2 regions of the Streptomyces nogalater genome follow, and region 2 is predicted to be linked to the other one. Evidence: riboswitches for the same ligand, from Rfam matches in the RefSeq annotation. Region 2 holds a riboswitch; the other holds the start of a gene.
What was found. A riboswitch is a leader RNA that binds a small molecule or an ion and turns the genes downstream of it on or off. The one in region 2 is predicted to bind cyclic di-AMP.
Positions count from the first base shown of each region.

Region 1: linked by a shared signal. The riboswitch ahead of ABD350_RS23310 (M23 family metallopeptidase) and the one ahead of ABD350_RS11485 (transglycosylase SLT domain-containing protein) in region 2 are both predicted to bind cyclic di-AMP.

Region 1 is NZ_BAAASM010000035.1:45,776-51,618, reverse strand. It holds gene lhgO (L-2-hydroxyglutarate oxidase) at 1-170, shown strand, start outside; gene trmB (tRNA (guanosine(46)-N7)-methyltransferase TrmB) at 214-1,029, shown strand; gene ABD350_RS23320 (PrsW family intramembrane metalloprotease) at 1,111-2,418, shown strand; gene ABD350_RS23315 (aldo/keto reductase) at 2,462-3,406, opposite strand; gene ABD350_RS23310 (M23 family metallopeptidase) at 3,524-4,570, opposite strand; cyclic di-AMP (ydaO/yuaA leader) riboswitch at 4,580-4,748, opposite strand; tRNA gene ABD350_RS23305 (tRNA-Met) at 5,094-5,167, shown strand; gene ABD350_RS23300 (dihydrofolate reductase family protein) at 5,254-5,843, opposite strand, start outside.
Region 2 is NZ_BAAASM010000013.1:43,408-49,250, forward strand. It holds gene ABD350_RS11480 (polyprenyl synthetase family protein) at 164-1,174, opposite strand; cyclic di-AMP (ydaO/yuaA leader) riboswitch at 1,764-1,944, shown strand; gene ABD350_RS11485 (transglycosylase SLT domain-containing protein) at 1,947-2,435, shown strand; gene ABD350_RS11490 (HAD family hydrolase) at 2,465-3,277, opposite strand; gene fahA (fumarylacetoacetase) at 3,538-4,755, shown strand; gene ABD350_RS11500 (M56 family metallopeptidase) at 5,088-5,843, shown strand, end outside.

The DNA of each region.
Region 1 (5,843 bases), on a different contig from region 2:
GGGCGCAGGCGGTGCTGCGGGACGGGACGCTGGTGGACGACTTCCTGATCCGGGAGGGCGCGCGGGCCGTGCACGTGCTGAACGCGCCCTCGCCCGCGGCCACCGCCTCGCTGCCCATCGGACGCGAGATCGGGCGCCGGGCGCTGGCCATGCTCCGGGCGCCGCGGTGACCGCCCCGGGCCGGGGAACCGGACCCGTAAAATCGGGCTTACTGTGTCTGACTCCCTGAACTCCCCCGCCACCCCGCCCACCCCCGGTGACCCCGTCCGGCCCGCCCGGGCCAAGGGCGCACCGCGCTTCCCCGACGGGCCCAGGGCGGACCCCGCCGGTTCGCACTTCGAGCGGCGCATCCGGAGTTTCCAGCCGCGGCGCAGCCGGGTGACGGCCGGGCAGGCGGACGCCTTGCGGCGGCTGTGGCCCAAGTGGGGGCTGGACATCGACGGGCAGCGGGTGATCGACCCGGCCGAGCTGTTCGGGAACGACCGTCCCGTGGTCCTGGAGATCGGGTTCGGGATGGGCGAGGCCACCGCGCGGATGGCCGCGGGCGACCCGGACACCAACATCCTCGCCGTCGACGTGCACACCCCGGGCCAGGGCAATCTGCTGGGCCTCGCCGACCGGGGCGGCCTGACCAACGTCCGGGTGGGCAACGGCGACGCGATCATCCTGCTGCGGGAGATGCTCCGCCCTGACTCGCTGGACGGGCTGCGCGTCTACTTCCCCGACCCGTGGCCCAAGAAGCGGCACCACAAGCGGCGGCTCATCCAGCCCGAGTTCCTGACGCTCGCCGCGACCCGGCTGAAGCCCGGCGCGCTGCTGCACTGCGCCACGGACTGGGAGCCGTACGCCGAGCAGATGCTGGACGTGCTCACCGCGCACCCCGACTTCGAGAACACCCAGCCGGACGGCGGCTTCGCGCCACGCCCGGAGTTCCGGCCGCTGACCCGTTTCGAGGGGCAGGGACTGGACAAGGGACACGTCGTGAACGATCTGCTGTTCCGACGCGTACCGCACCGCCAGGACGGATAGCCGACCGGAAGGCCCACGGGCGAACCGTCCGGGCCGATAATCCGCTCAGCCCCTCGTGCCGTCACCGTTAGGGTCGATGCCGTGGCCATCAGTCCTCCGTTCCCGACCCGTCCCCCGAGCCCCGGCGACGGTGTGCTCCGCCACCCTCACTGGTGGCAGCGCAGGTGGGTGCGGTACGGGGCGCCGAGCACGCTGCTGGCGCTGTCCGGGCTGGTCATCCTCGCCCTCGTGCGGCGGCAGACCGGCACGGACGGGTTCCTCGTCGGGCTCGGGCTGGCCGTGCTGCCGGTGCCCTGGCTGATCGCCGCCTTCCGGTGGCTGGACCGGGTGGAGCCGGGCCCCTGGCGGAACCTGGTGTTCTCCTTCGCCTGGGGAGCCTGCGCGGCGGCGCTGATAGCCATCGTGGCCAACAGCTTCGCCACCGAGTGGATCGCCACCTCCACCGCCGACCCGGCGAGCGCCGACACCCTCGGCGCCACGGTGATAGCGCCGGTCGTGGAGGAGTCCGCGAAGGCCGCGGCCGTCCTGCTGGTCTTCCTCTTCCGCAGACGCGACTTCACCGGGATCGTGGACGGCGTGGTGATCGCGGGGATCACCGCCACCGGGTTCGCGTTCACCGAGAACATCCTCTACCTGGGTACGGCCTTCGGGACCGACCAGCTCACCGGTGACCGGGGCATCGCCTCCGTCACCGCCGCCACCTTCTTCGTGCGCATCGTGATGTCCCCGTTCGCGCACCCCCTGTTCACCGTGCTGACCGGCATCGGCTTCGGCATCGCCGCGCTGTCCGCCGAGCGCCGGCCCGTCCGGCGGGTCCTGCTGCCGGTGTGCGGACTGCTGCTCGCGATGGGCATGCACGCCTTCTGGAACGGCTCGGCCACCTTCGGGCAGTACGGGTTCTTCGCCGTCTACGGCGGCTTCATGGTGCCCGTGTTCGGGCTGGTGACCTGGCTCGCGGTCTGGACCCGGCAGCGGGAGCTGCGCACCGTACGGGCGGAGCTGCCGGCGTATGTGCTGGCCGGGTGGCTGGGGCCGGGCGAGCCGTTCGCGCTGGGGTCGATGCGGGCGCGCCGGATGGCCCGGGACTACGCCCGGCACCACCACGGCCGTCCGGCGGCCCGGGAGGTGGCCCGCTACGAGGGGTACGCCACCTCGCTCGCCTTCCTGCGGCAGCGCGGGCGTGCGGGCAGGGCCGGGGCGGACTTCACCGTACGGGAGCGGGAACTGCTGGAGGAGCTGTGGCGGCGGCGGCACGTGGCCCGGCCGGCGCTGGAGTACGCGAGCCGGGCCGCCGCTCCGGCCCCGGTGTACCGGCCGGCGGCGCCGTACGGCTACCCGGCGGCGCCCTACCCGTCGTACAACCCGTCGTACAACCCGTACCGCACCTGATCGCAGGGGCCCGTACGGAGGGCCGGCACCGCCGTGGAGCGGACTAGGCCGAGGCCTGCGTCAGCTTCGCGACCTCCGCGTTCGTCAGCTTCAGCTCCGCCACGCCGAGCAGCGCCGGAAGCTGCTCGGGCGTGCGGGCGGAGGCGATCGGGGCGGTGACCGTCGGCTGGGCGGCCAGCCAGGCCAGGGCGACCGTGGCGACCGGGGCCTCGTGGGCGGCGGCGACCTCGTCCAGGGCCGCCAGGACCTTCTGGCCGCGCTCGGAGGCCGCGTACTCCTGCGCCCGGTCGGCGCGGGCGCTGTCCACCGTCGCGCCGGGCCGGTACTTGCCGGTCAGGAAGCCCGAGGCGAGCGAGAAGTACGGGACGGCGGACAGGCCCTCGGCGGCGGCGAGTTCCTGGAGCGGGCCCTCGTAGGTGTCGCGGGAGACCAGGTTGTAGTGCGGCTGGACGGCGACGTAGCGGGCCAGGCCCTCGCGGTCGGAGAACTCCAGCGACGCGCGCAGGCGCTCGGCGCTGATGTTGGAGGCGGCGATGTGCCGGACCTTGCCGGCCTTCACCAGCTCGTCCAGCGCGCCGATGATCTCCTCGACCGGCACCTCGGGCTGGTCGAAGTGGGTGTAGTAGAGGTCGATGTAGTCGGTGCCCAGGCGGCGCAGCGAGGCGTCGGCGGCGGCCTTGATGTTGGCGGCGGACAGGCCCTGGAACTCGGGGTGCTGGCTGACCTTCGTCGCGACGACCACGTCCGAGCGGTTGCCGCGGGCCTGGAGCCACTTGCCGAGGAGGGTCTCGGACTCGCCGCCCTTGTTGCCCTCGGCCCAGGCCGAGTACACGTCGGCGGTGTCGACGAAGTTGCCGCCGGCCGCGGTGTAGGCGTCGAGGACGGCGAAGGAGGTCTGCTCGTCGGCGGTCCAGCCGAAGACGTTGCCGCCCAGGGAGAGCGGGAAGACCTCAAGGTCGGAGGAGCCGAGTTTACGAAGTGTCGTCATACGACGTGCCAACGCCGGCGGGGGCCGATCGCATCCCTCCGACGGCGCAGGATTCCCGCTTTCCGGAAGAACCGCCAGGGCCTTCCGGAGAACCGTCGGGGCTTTCCGCGGGAACCGTCAGGGGGTGAGGCCCTTGTCGCGCAGCCACGCCATCGGGTCGATGCCGGCGGGCGCGCCGCCGGGGTGGACCTCGAAGTGCAGGTGCGGGCCGGTGACGTTGCCGGTGGCGCCGACGCGGCCGATGACCTCGCCGGTGGTGACCTTCTGGCCGGCCGAGACACTGATCGAGGACTGGTGGCAGAACCACAGCTCGGTGCCGTCGTCCAGGGTCAGGACGGTGCGGTAGCCGTAGGCGCCGGCCCAGCCCGCCTCGGTGATCGTGCCGCTGTGCACGGCCTTGATCAGGGTGCCGGTGGGGGCGGCGAAGTCCAGGCCGGTGTGGTGGCCGGAGGACCACATCGAGCCGGCCTGCCCGAACATCGAGGTGATCGTGTACGAGGAGGTGGGCAGCGCGTACTGCTTGGCCAGCTCGGCCAGCCGCTTCTCCTCGGCCGCCTTCTCGGCCTCGGCCTCCGCCTTCTCCTTGGCGGCGGCGGCCTTGGCGGCGGCCTCCTGTTCGGCCTTGGCGGCGGCGTCGGCAGTCTGCTTCTCGGCGGCGGCGAGCGCGGCCGCGGCGGCCCTGCTGTCGGCCTGGCCCTGCTGCTGCTCGGCCTGCGCCATGATCCGGTTGCGCAGCACCTCGCCCGCGTCGGCGCTGTCCTGGCCCGTGTCGGAGGCCACGGCGACGGTGGCGAGCGTGGGGGCCGCGGCGGCCTCGGCGGGCCGGTCGTCACCGGAGCCGTCCTGGAAGAGGGAGCCGACCGAGGGCAGGTCCGGCATGGAGAGGGAGACCGGCGGCTTGCCGGTGTTGGCGCTGGCCATGCCGCCCGCGCCGACCGCGGCCATGACACCGACGCCGAGGACGGTGGAGCTGCGCGCGAAACCGCCGCGCTGCTTGGCGACCCGGTGCCGGCCGCGGACCGGGGCGACGGTGTCCTCGGTGGGGTTCCACTCCTCCCAGGGGCCCTCGTCGGCGCGGTAGGCGCCGTAGCCGAAGGTCTCGGGTTCGGGCTCGTGCTGTGCCGGTATGGACGGGGCTTCGGGGCCAGGCCGGTTGGACGCCACGCGGGCGTACTCCTTTCCTTCCTCCGCCTACCGGGTTAGCTGACGGGTTCGGAGCAGGAAGGTCTCCTACGCGCGTATATCCGGTCGTGGACTCGCGTGAGTACACGGCGGTATCCGCGTGATTCACCCCAAGGTGGTGGTTCCCCGGTTCCCTCGCGGGATTCGGCGCGTGCGCACGGAGCCGCCTCTTGTGACGGCTGGGACGACCGCGCTGCGTTATCGAACGTTAATAGACCTGACAGTCACTTTCCAAGCCGGTCCCCTTGATCATTAACGTTTTTACCGGTGGAGTTATCAGCAACTATCCCGTCAAGCCGGACAAGTTGACCGGCGCTCAGAAGCCGTCAGCAGTCACCCGGGATTTGATGGTGACTCAGTTGTTATGTGTGCGCGCTCGCCCGATCACCTTGTGTGACACCCGCGACCGCCTGGGCGTGACCGCCCGGGGGGAGGCCCGTCACGGGGGCCGCGGAAACCGGTGTGCGAACCATCCCGCACATGGCGTACACTGGAGTCACAACGACGCGGGGTGGAGCAGCTCGGTAGCTCGCTGGGCTCATAACCCAGAGGTCGCAGGTTCAAATCCTGTCCCCGCTACTGAAGGCCCAGGGCCCGGAATCCCAAGGATTCCGGGCCCTGGGTGTATGCGCGCCCGGGACGGTCTCAGTCAGGACGGGCGGCCCTCAGCCCGGCAGATGGGCATTCGGTGCCTTCGCGAGATTCTCCAGCTCCGGCAGTACGACGACCCGTGCCCCCGCCGCCCTCAGTACGCCCGTCCCGTCGGCCGCCTCGACGAACGTGTCCGGCTCCCGCCAGGCGGTGACCACCCGGCGCACCCCCGCCCGCAGGATCAGCTCGGCACACGGCGCCGGCCGGGAGGCACGGCGGGCGCACGGCTCCAGGCTGGAGTACACCGTGGCGCCGGGCAGCCGCGGGTCGGCCGGGTCGGTCTTCGCCAGCGCCGCCTCCTCCGCGTGCACCACCGGGTCACCGCCCTCGCGCGAGTGTCCCCGGGCCAGTTCCGTGCCGTCGGCGGCGACCACGACCGCGCCCACGCTGAACGCCGTCCGGGAAGGCGGGCACAGGGCGGCCAGTTCACAGGCGGTGCGCAGCCAGTGGCGGTCGGCGGCGGTGGCGGCCGTACCGGAGCCGGGCGCCGTGGGCGCGTAGCGCGTGAGGACGACGTCCTCGATCCGGCGGGTTTCCAGCAGGCGCAGGCGCCCCCCTTGGTAGGCGCCCGGCCCGAACAGCCGCGGGGCCGCCGGATCGCCGA
Region 2 (5,843 bases):
GCGCCTACGCCTGCGGTATGACACCGGACGGCGGCGTCCCCCTACGACCCGTAGGGGTCGCCGGGGTCGCGGGGGGAGGCCGCGTCCATGCGGGGGACGCCGGGATCCGGCCATGCGAGGGGTGCGGGGCCACCGGAGGGACGGACGGGGTGGGCGGGCCGGGTCAGCCGGCGCGGTGGACCACCGCGTCGCACAGCTCCATCAGCGCAGCCTTGGCGCCGCACTCCGGCAGCGGGGCCAGCGCGGACCGCGCCTCCTCCGCGTACCGGACCGTGTCCCGGCGGGCCTGCTCCAGCGCGGGGTGGGCGCGCAGCGCGGCCAGCGCCCGGGCGTGCCGGGTGTCGTCGCTGAGGTCGGAGTCCAGCAGTTCGCACAGCGCGATGTCCTCGGCCAGCCCGAGCCGGGCGGCCCGCTCGCGCAGCCGGAGCACCGGAAGCGTCGGGATGCCCTCGCGCAGGTCGGTGCCCGGGGTCTTGCCGGACTCGTGGGAGTCGGAGGCGATGTCCAGGACGTCGTCCGCCAGCTGGAAGGCGACGCCGAGCCGTTCGCCGTACTGGGTGAGCACGTCCACGACCCGCTCGCCGGCGCCGGACATCATCGCGCCGAACCGGCAGGACACCGCCACCAGGGAGCCGGTCTTGCCGGCCAGCACGTCCAGGTAGTGCTCGACCGGGTCGCGGCCGTCCGAGGGGCCCGCGGTCTCCAGGATCTGCCCGGTGACCAGCCGTTCGAACGCCAGGGCCTGCACCCGGACCGCCTCCGGGCCGAGGTCGGCGAGGATCTGGGAGGCGCGGGCGAAGAGGAAGTCGCCGGTGAGGACCGCGACGGAGTTGCCCCAGCGGGTGTTGGCGCTGTCCACTCCGCGCCGTACGGCCGCCTCGTCCATGACGTCGTCGTGGTAGAGCGTGGCCAGGTGGGTCAGCTCCACGACCACGGCCGACGGCACGACGCCCGGCGCGTACGGGTCGCCGAACTGGGCGGCGAGCATCACGAGCAGTGGCCGGAATCGTTTCCCGCCGGCCCGCACGAGGTGCTGCGCGGCCTCGGTGATGAACGGGACCTCGCTCTTGGTGGCATCGAGCAAGCCTTCCTCGACAGCCGCCAATCCGGCCTGGACATCGGCTTCGAGAGCCTGGTCCCGCACGCTCAGCCCGAACGGCCCGACGACGGTCACGAGGGGTCTCCTGTCTGCTGGTGTCTGCTGGCGATTACACGGTTTGTCGATAGGTCGCTGCCATCACTCAAGTCAGCGTATCCGGTCCTGTTTCGATCACCGATAGCGCCCACCGGTCCAGCCCGGGTGGTATCGGACCATGACCGGCATGGTTTTGATCACACGGTAATAAGGGACATATATCGACTTAACGGTAATCCGGATGCCGTGTCGCGACCTCTCCACACCTTCCTCACCCTCACCCCTCCCCCGTCGGCCTCCAGGGCAACGACGCGCGCCCCACTCCGGGTTCCACCACTACTCGGACTTCAGGCCTGAATAGCCCTAATCCCCCATGTCCGATTTGAAGTCTTTTGCCATTTCGTGAATTGGGTCACTCGCCCCAGCTCGCCCGCGCCGCCCGCCACGCCCCCGCCACGCCTTGCCCCGTCGGCGAGTTGAGGATTGGCATTCGCAAAGGATCAAGCCCCTCAAACGACATCGATCAAGACCAAATGGCGCCTTGTATGAATCCGGTACTTGTTCCCGACATGTGCTCTCGCATACGTTCCGGGCCGTCGGGTGGACGCCTAATCCTGCCGCCGCCCGCGTAACCCATTCACGAACTCATTCGTACGGCAGGAGCGGGGGACCCAGGTAAGTCGCCGCGCCGGACGGCATACGCCGCACCGGAACGGCTCGGGGTGAAGCCGTGCCTCCTTCCGGGCACGGCCGGGCACCTCCCCGCCCGAACCCGACAGCTCACCTCGCAGGCGCCGGAGAGGAACTTTCGATGCCTGCTGCCGCTCAGCACCGCCGTACCCGGAACACCCGCCTCGTCCGCACCCTCGCCGCCGCCTGCACCGGCGCCGCCGTCCTCGCCCTGCCGCTCATCGGCGCGACCGGCGCGTCCGCCGCCACCACCGCGGCCCCGGCGGTGGCCACCACCCCCGCCGGATACCCGGACAACCTCGACGGCTGGATCCGCGAATCGCTCGCGATCATGGCCGAGAAGAACATCCCGGGCACCTACAACGGCATCCACCGCAACATCATCCGCGAGTCCTCCGGCAACCCGTCGGCCATCAACCTCTGGGACTCCAACGCGGCCAAGGGCATCCCGTCCAAGGGCCTGCTCCAGGTCATCGACCCCACCTTCAACGCGTACCACGTCGCCGGAACGTCCTTCGACATCTACGACCCGGTCGCGAACATCACCGCCGCCTGCAACTACGCGGCGGACCGGTACGGCTCGATCGACAACGTCTTCGGCGCCTACTGACCGGACCGGCCGCCCGGCCCCTGACGCGGTCAGGCGGCCGGGAACAGTCTTTCGAGGACGACGGCGACCCCGTCGTCCTCGTTCGACACCGTGACCTCGTCGGCCACCGCCTTCAGCTCGGGATGTGCGCCGGCCATGGCCACACCGCGCGCCGCCCAGCGGAACATCGGGATGTCGTTGGGCATGTCACCGAAGGCCAGGGCCCGTTCGGCACCGATCCCCAGCCGCTCGGCGGCCAGCGCCAGACCGGTCGCCTTCGTCACCCCGCTCGGCTGGAGCTCCACGGTGCCCGGCCCCGACATGGTGACGCTCGCCAGCGAGCCCACCGCCGAGCGCGCCACGGCCGCCAGCTCGTCGTCGGACAGCTCGGCGTGACGCAGCAGCACCTTGCTGATGGGCTCGGCCCACAGATCGGCGCGCCGGCCGACCCGGACCGCGGGCAGCGTCGGATGCGGCATCCGGTAGCCGGGCTCGATCAGCGTGAGCCCGTCCTCGCCGTCCTGGTCGACCGCCGCGTACACCTGCCCCACCTCCGCCTCGACCTTGCCGAGCGCGGTCTCCGCCAGCTCCCGGTCCAGCCGGACCGACCACAGCAGCCGGCCCGCCCGGGCGTCGTAGACCTGCGCGCCCTGCCCGCACACCGCCAGTGAGGTGCAGCCGAGGCGCGTGAGCAGGGGCCGCACCCGTGGCGCAGGGCGGCCGGTGACCACCAGGTGCCGGGCCCCGGCCCGCGCCACCCGCGCGAGCGCGGCGAGCGACCGGTCGGAGACGGTGTCGTCGCCGCGCAGCAGCGTTCCGTCCAGGTCAGTGGCGATGAGGGCATATGCCGGGGTGGATGCCATGCCCAGAGAATACGGACCCCGGGCCCCGCCGACTCATCCCTCGCTCCCCTCTCCCGCCGTACCGCCCGCCCCCAAGTGCCGCCCGCGCAGGGCTCGGTGGCGAAAACCCACCGGACTGTCACGGCCCGGGCGAGCACCCTTTCGAGCAAACCCCCGGGCGCGGGGACCACTGCCCATGACAGGCGTGTCGGCCGTAACGTGTGCCCGACCCCATGGAACGCTTCGCCATGCATGGCACGGATGAGAGTGAGGCAGCACCCATGCCCCCCTTCGACGTCCCCGAGGGCGACCCCTTCGGCCCGCACAACCTCCCCTACGGCGTGTTCTCGCCCACCGGCAGCACGGAGCGGAGGATCGGCGTCCGGCTCGGGAACCACGTCCTCGACGCGGGCGCCACGGCGGCGGCGGTCGGCTCGCCCCACCAGGCGCTGCTCGCCGCCCCCACCCTCAACCCGCTGCTGGCCGCCGGCCGCGCCACCTGGTCGGAGATACGGCGGGCCGTCACCTCCTGGGTCACCGACCCGGCGCACCGCCCGACGGTCGAGCCGCTGTTCCACCCCCTGTCCGAGGTGACGCTGCACCTGCCCTTCGAGGTGGCGGACTACGTCGACTTCTACGCCTCGGAACACCACGCCCGCAACGTCGGCCGGATCTTCCGCCCGGACGCCGAGGACAGCCTCACCCCCAACTGGAAGCACCTGCCGATCGGTTACCACGGCCGCGCCGGCACGGTCGTCGTCTCCGGCACGGACGTCGTACGGCCGGCCGGGCAGCGCAAGGGCCCCGCCGACCCCGCGCCCGTCTTCGGCCCGTCGGTCCGGCTGGACATCGAGGCCGAGGTCGGCTTCGTCGTGGGCGTGCCGTCCCGGCAGGGCCGCCCGGTGGCGCTCGGCGACTTCCGCGAGCACGTCTTCGGGCTCTGCCTGCTCAACGACTGGTCCGCGCGGGACATCCAGGCCTGGGAGTACGTCCCGCTCGGCCCGTTCCTCGGCAAGTCCTTCGCCACCTCGGTCTCGGCGTGGATCACCCCGCTGGAGGCGCTGAAGCACGCGCGCCTGGCCCCTCCGGAGCGCACCCACCCGCTGCTGCCCTACCTGGACGACACGGCCCCCGGCGTCGAACCCGGCGGCTACGACCTCCGTATCTCCGTCGCGGTCAACGGCCAGGTGGTCTCCGAACCGCCGTTCTCCACCATGTACTGGACCGCCGCCCAGCAGCTCGCCCATATGACGGTCAACGGCGCCTCGCTGCGCACCGGCGACCTGTACGGCTCGGGCACGGTGAGCGGCCCGGCCGAGGACCAGCGGGGCTCGCTGCTGGAGCTGACCTGGAACGGTCGTGACCCCCTCGAACTCCCGGACGGCAAGCGGACGTTCCTGGAGGACGGGGACGTGGTGACCCTGTCGGCCTGGGCCCCCGGACCGGACGGCCACCGGATCGGACTGGGCGAGGTCACGGGCCGCGTCGTGGCGGACTGAGGCACTGGTACGACGGGCGGCTCGCGGACGGCCCGTGACCGTGCCCGTCCGCGCCCGCCTGTCTGTTGGCCTGTCTGTCTGCCGGGCGCCGTCCCTGGCGGCGTCCGGCACGCCGCCGGGCCGGGACCCTGTTCCGGCCCCGCCGAACTCCCCTCTCCCACCTGGACTTTCGCCGTCACACCCGGTCGGTTCGCCACCGGCACCTGACTCGCACCGCCCTTCTTCGCCATACTGACAGGGACACGCGTCCGCACCCCGCGCGGCCGTGCGACGCGTGCCCCCGCACCACCCCGTACCCGCACACCTTTCCGACCAGGAACCGGAGCCCCGGCATGACCGTCTGCCTGCTCCTGCTGAGCGTCGTCGGCCTGACGGCCGCCGTACCGGCGCCCCGCGCGCTGACCCGGGCGGCCTGGCCCGAACGGGAACCCGTGGTCGCGCTGTGGGTATGGCAGTGTCTGGTCGCCACCGTCCTGCTGTGCTGTCTGACCGCGCTGGTCCTGGGCGCGGCGGCCGTCTTCCACACCGTCCGCGACCGCGTGTTCGCCCCCGCGCCGCCCGCCGTCACCGCCGCCTACGACCTGTCCACCACCCCCGTGTGGGCCACCGCCCTCACCCTGCTGCTGGCCTGCGGAGCCGCCTGGACGACGGCGATGCTGGCCCGCGAGCTGTTCGAGGCCCGCCGCAGCCGGGGCCAGGCCCGGGCGCAGCTGCGCGAACGCGCCCCCGAACTGCCGCCGGGTCTGCGGGCGCCGCGCGGACCGATGCTGGTGCTGGAGGACGAGTACCCGGACGCCTGGTGGATGCCGGGGCACCCGCCGCAGCTCGTCGTCACCACCGGGGCGCTGCACCGCCTCACCGACCTCCAGCTCGACGCCGTCCTCACCCACGAACGCGGACACGCCCGCGCCCACCACGACTGGCTGCTGCACCTGTCCGCCGCGCTCGCCACGGGCTTCCCGCGCGTGCCGCTCTTCGCCCACTTCTGCGACCAGACGCACCGCCTGGTCGAGCTGGCCGCCGACGACGCGGCCTCCCGGCGCTGCGGGCACCTCACCACCGCGCTCGCCCTGATCGAGCTGAACCAG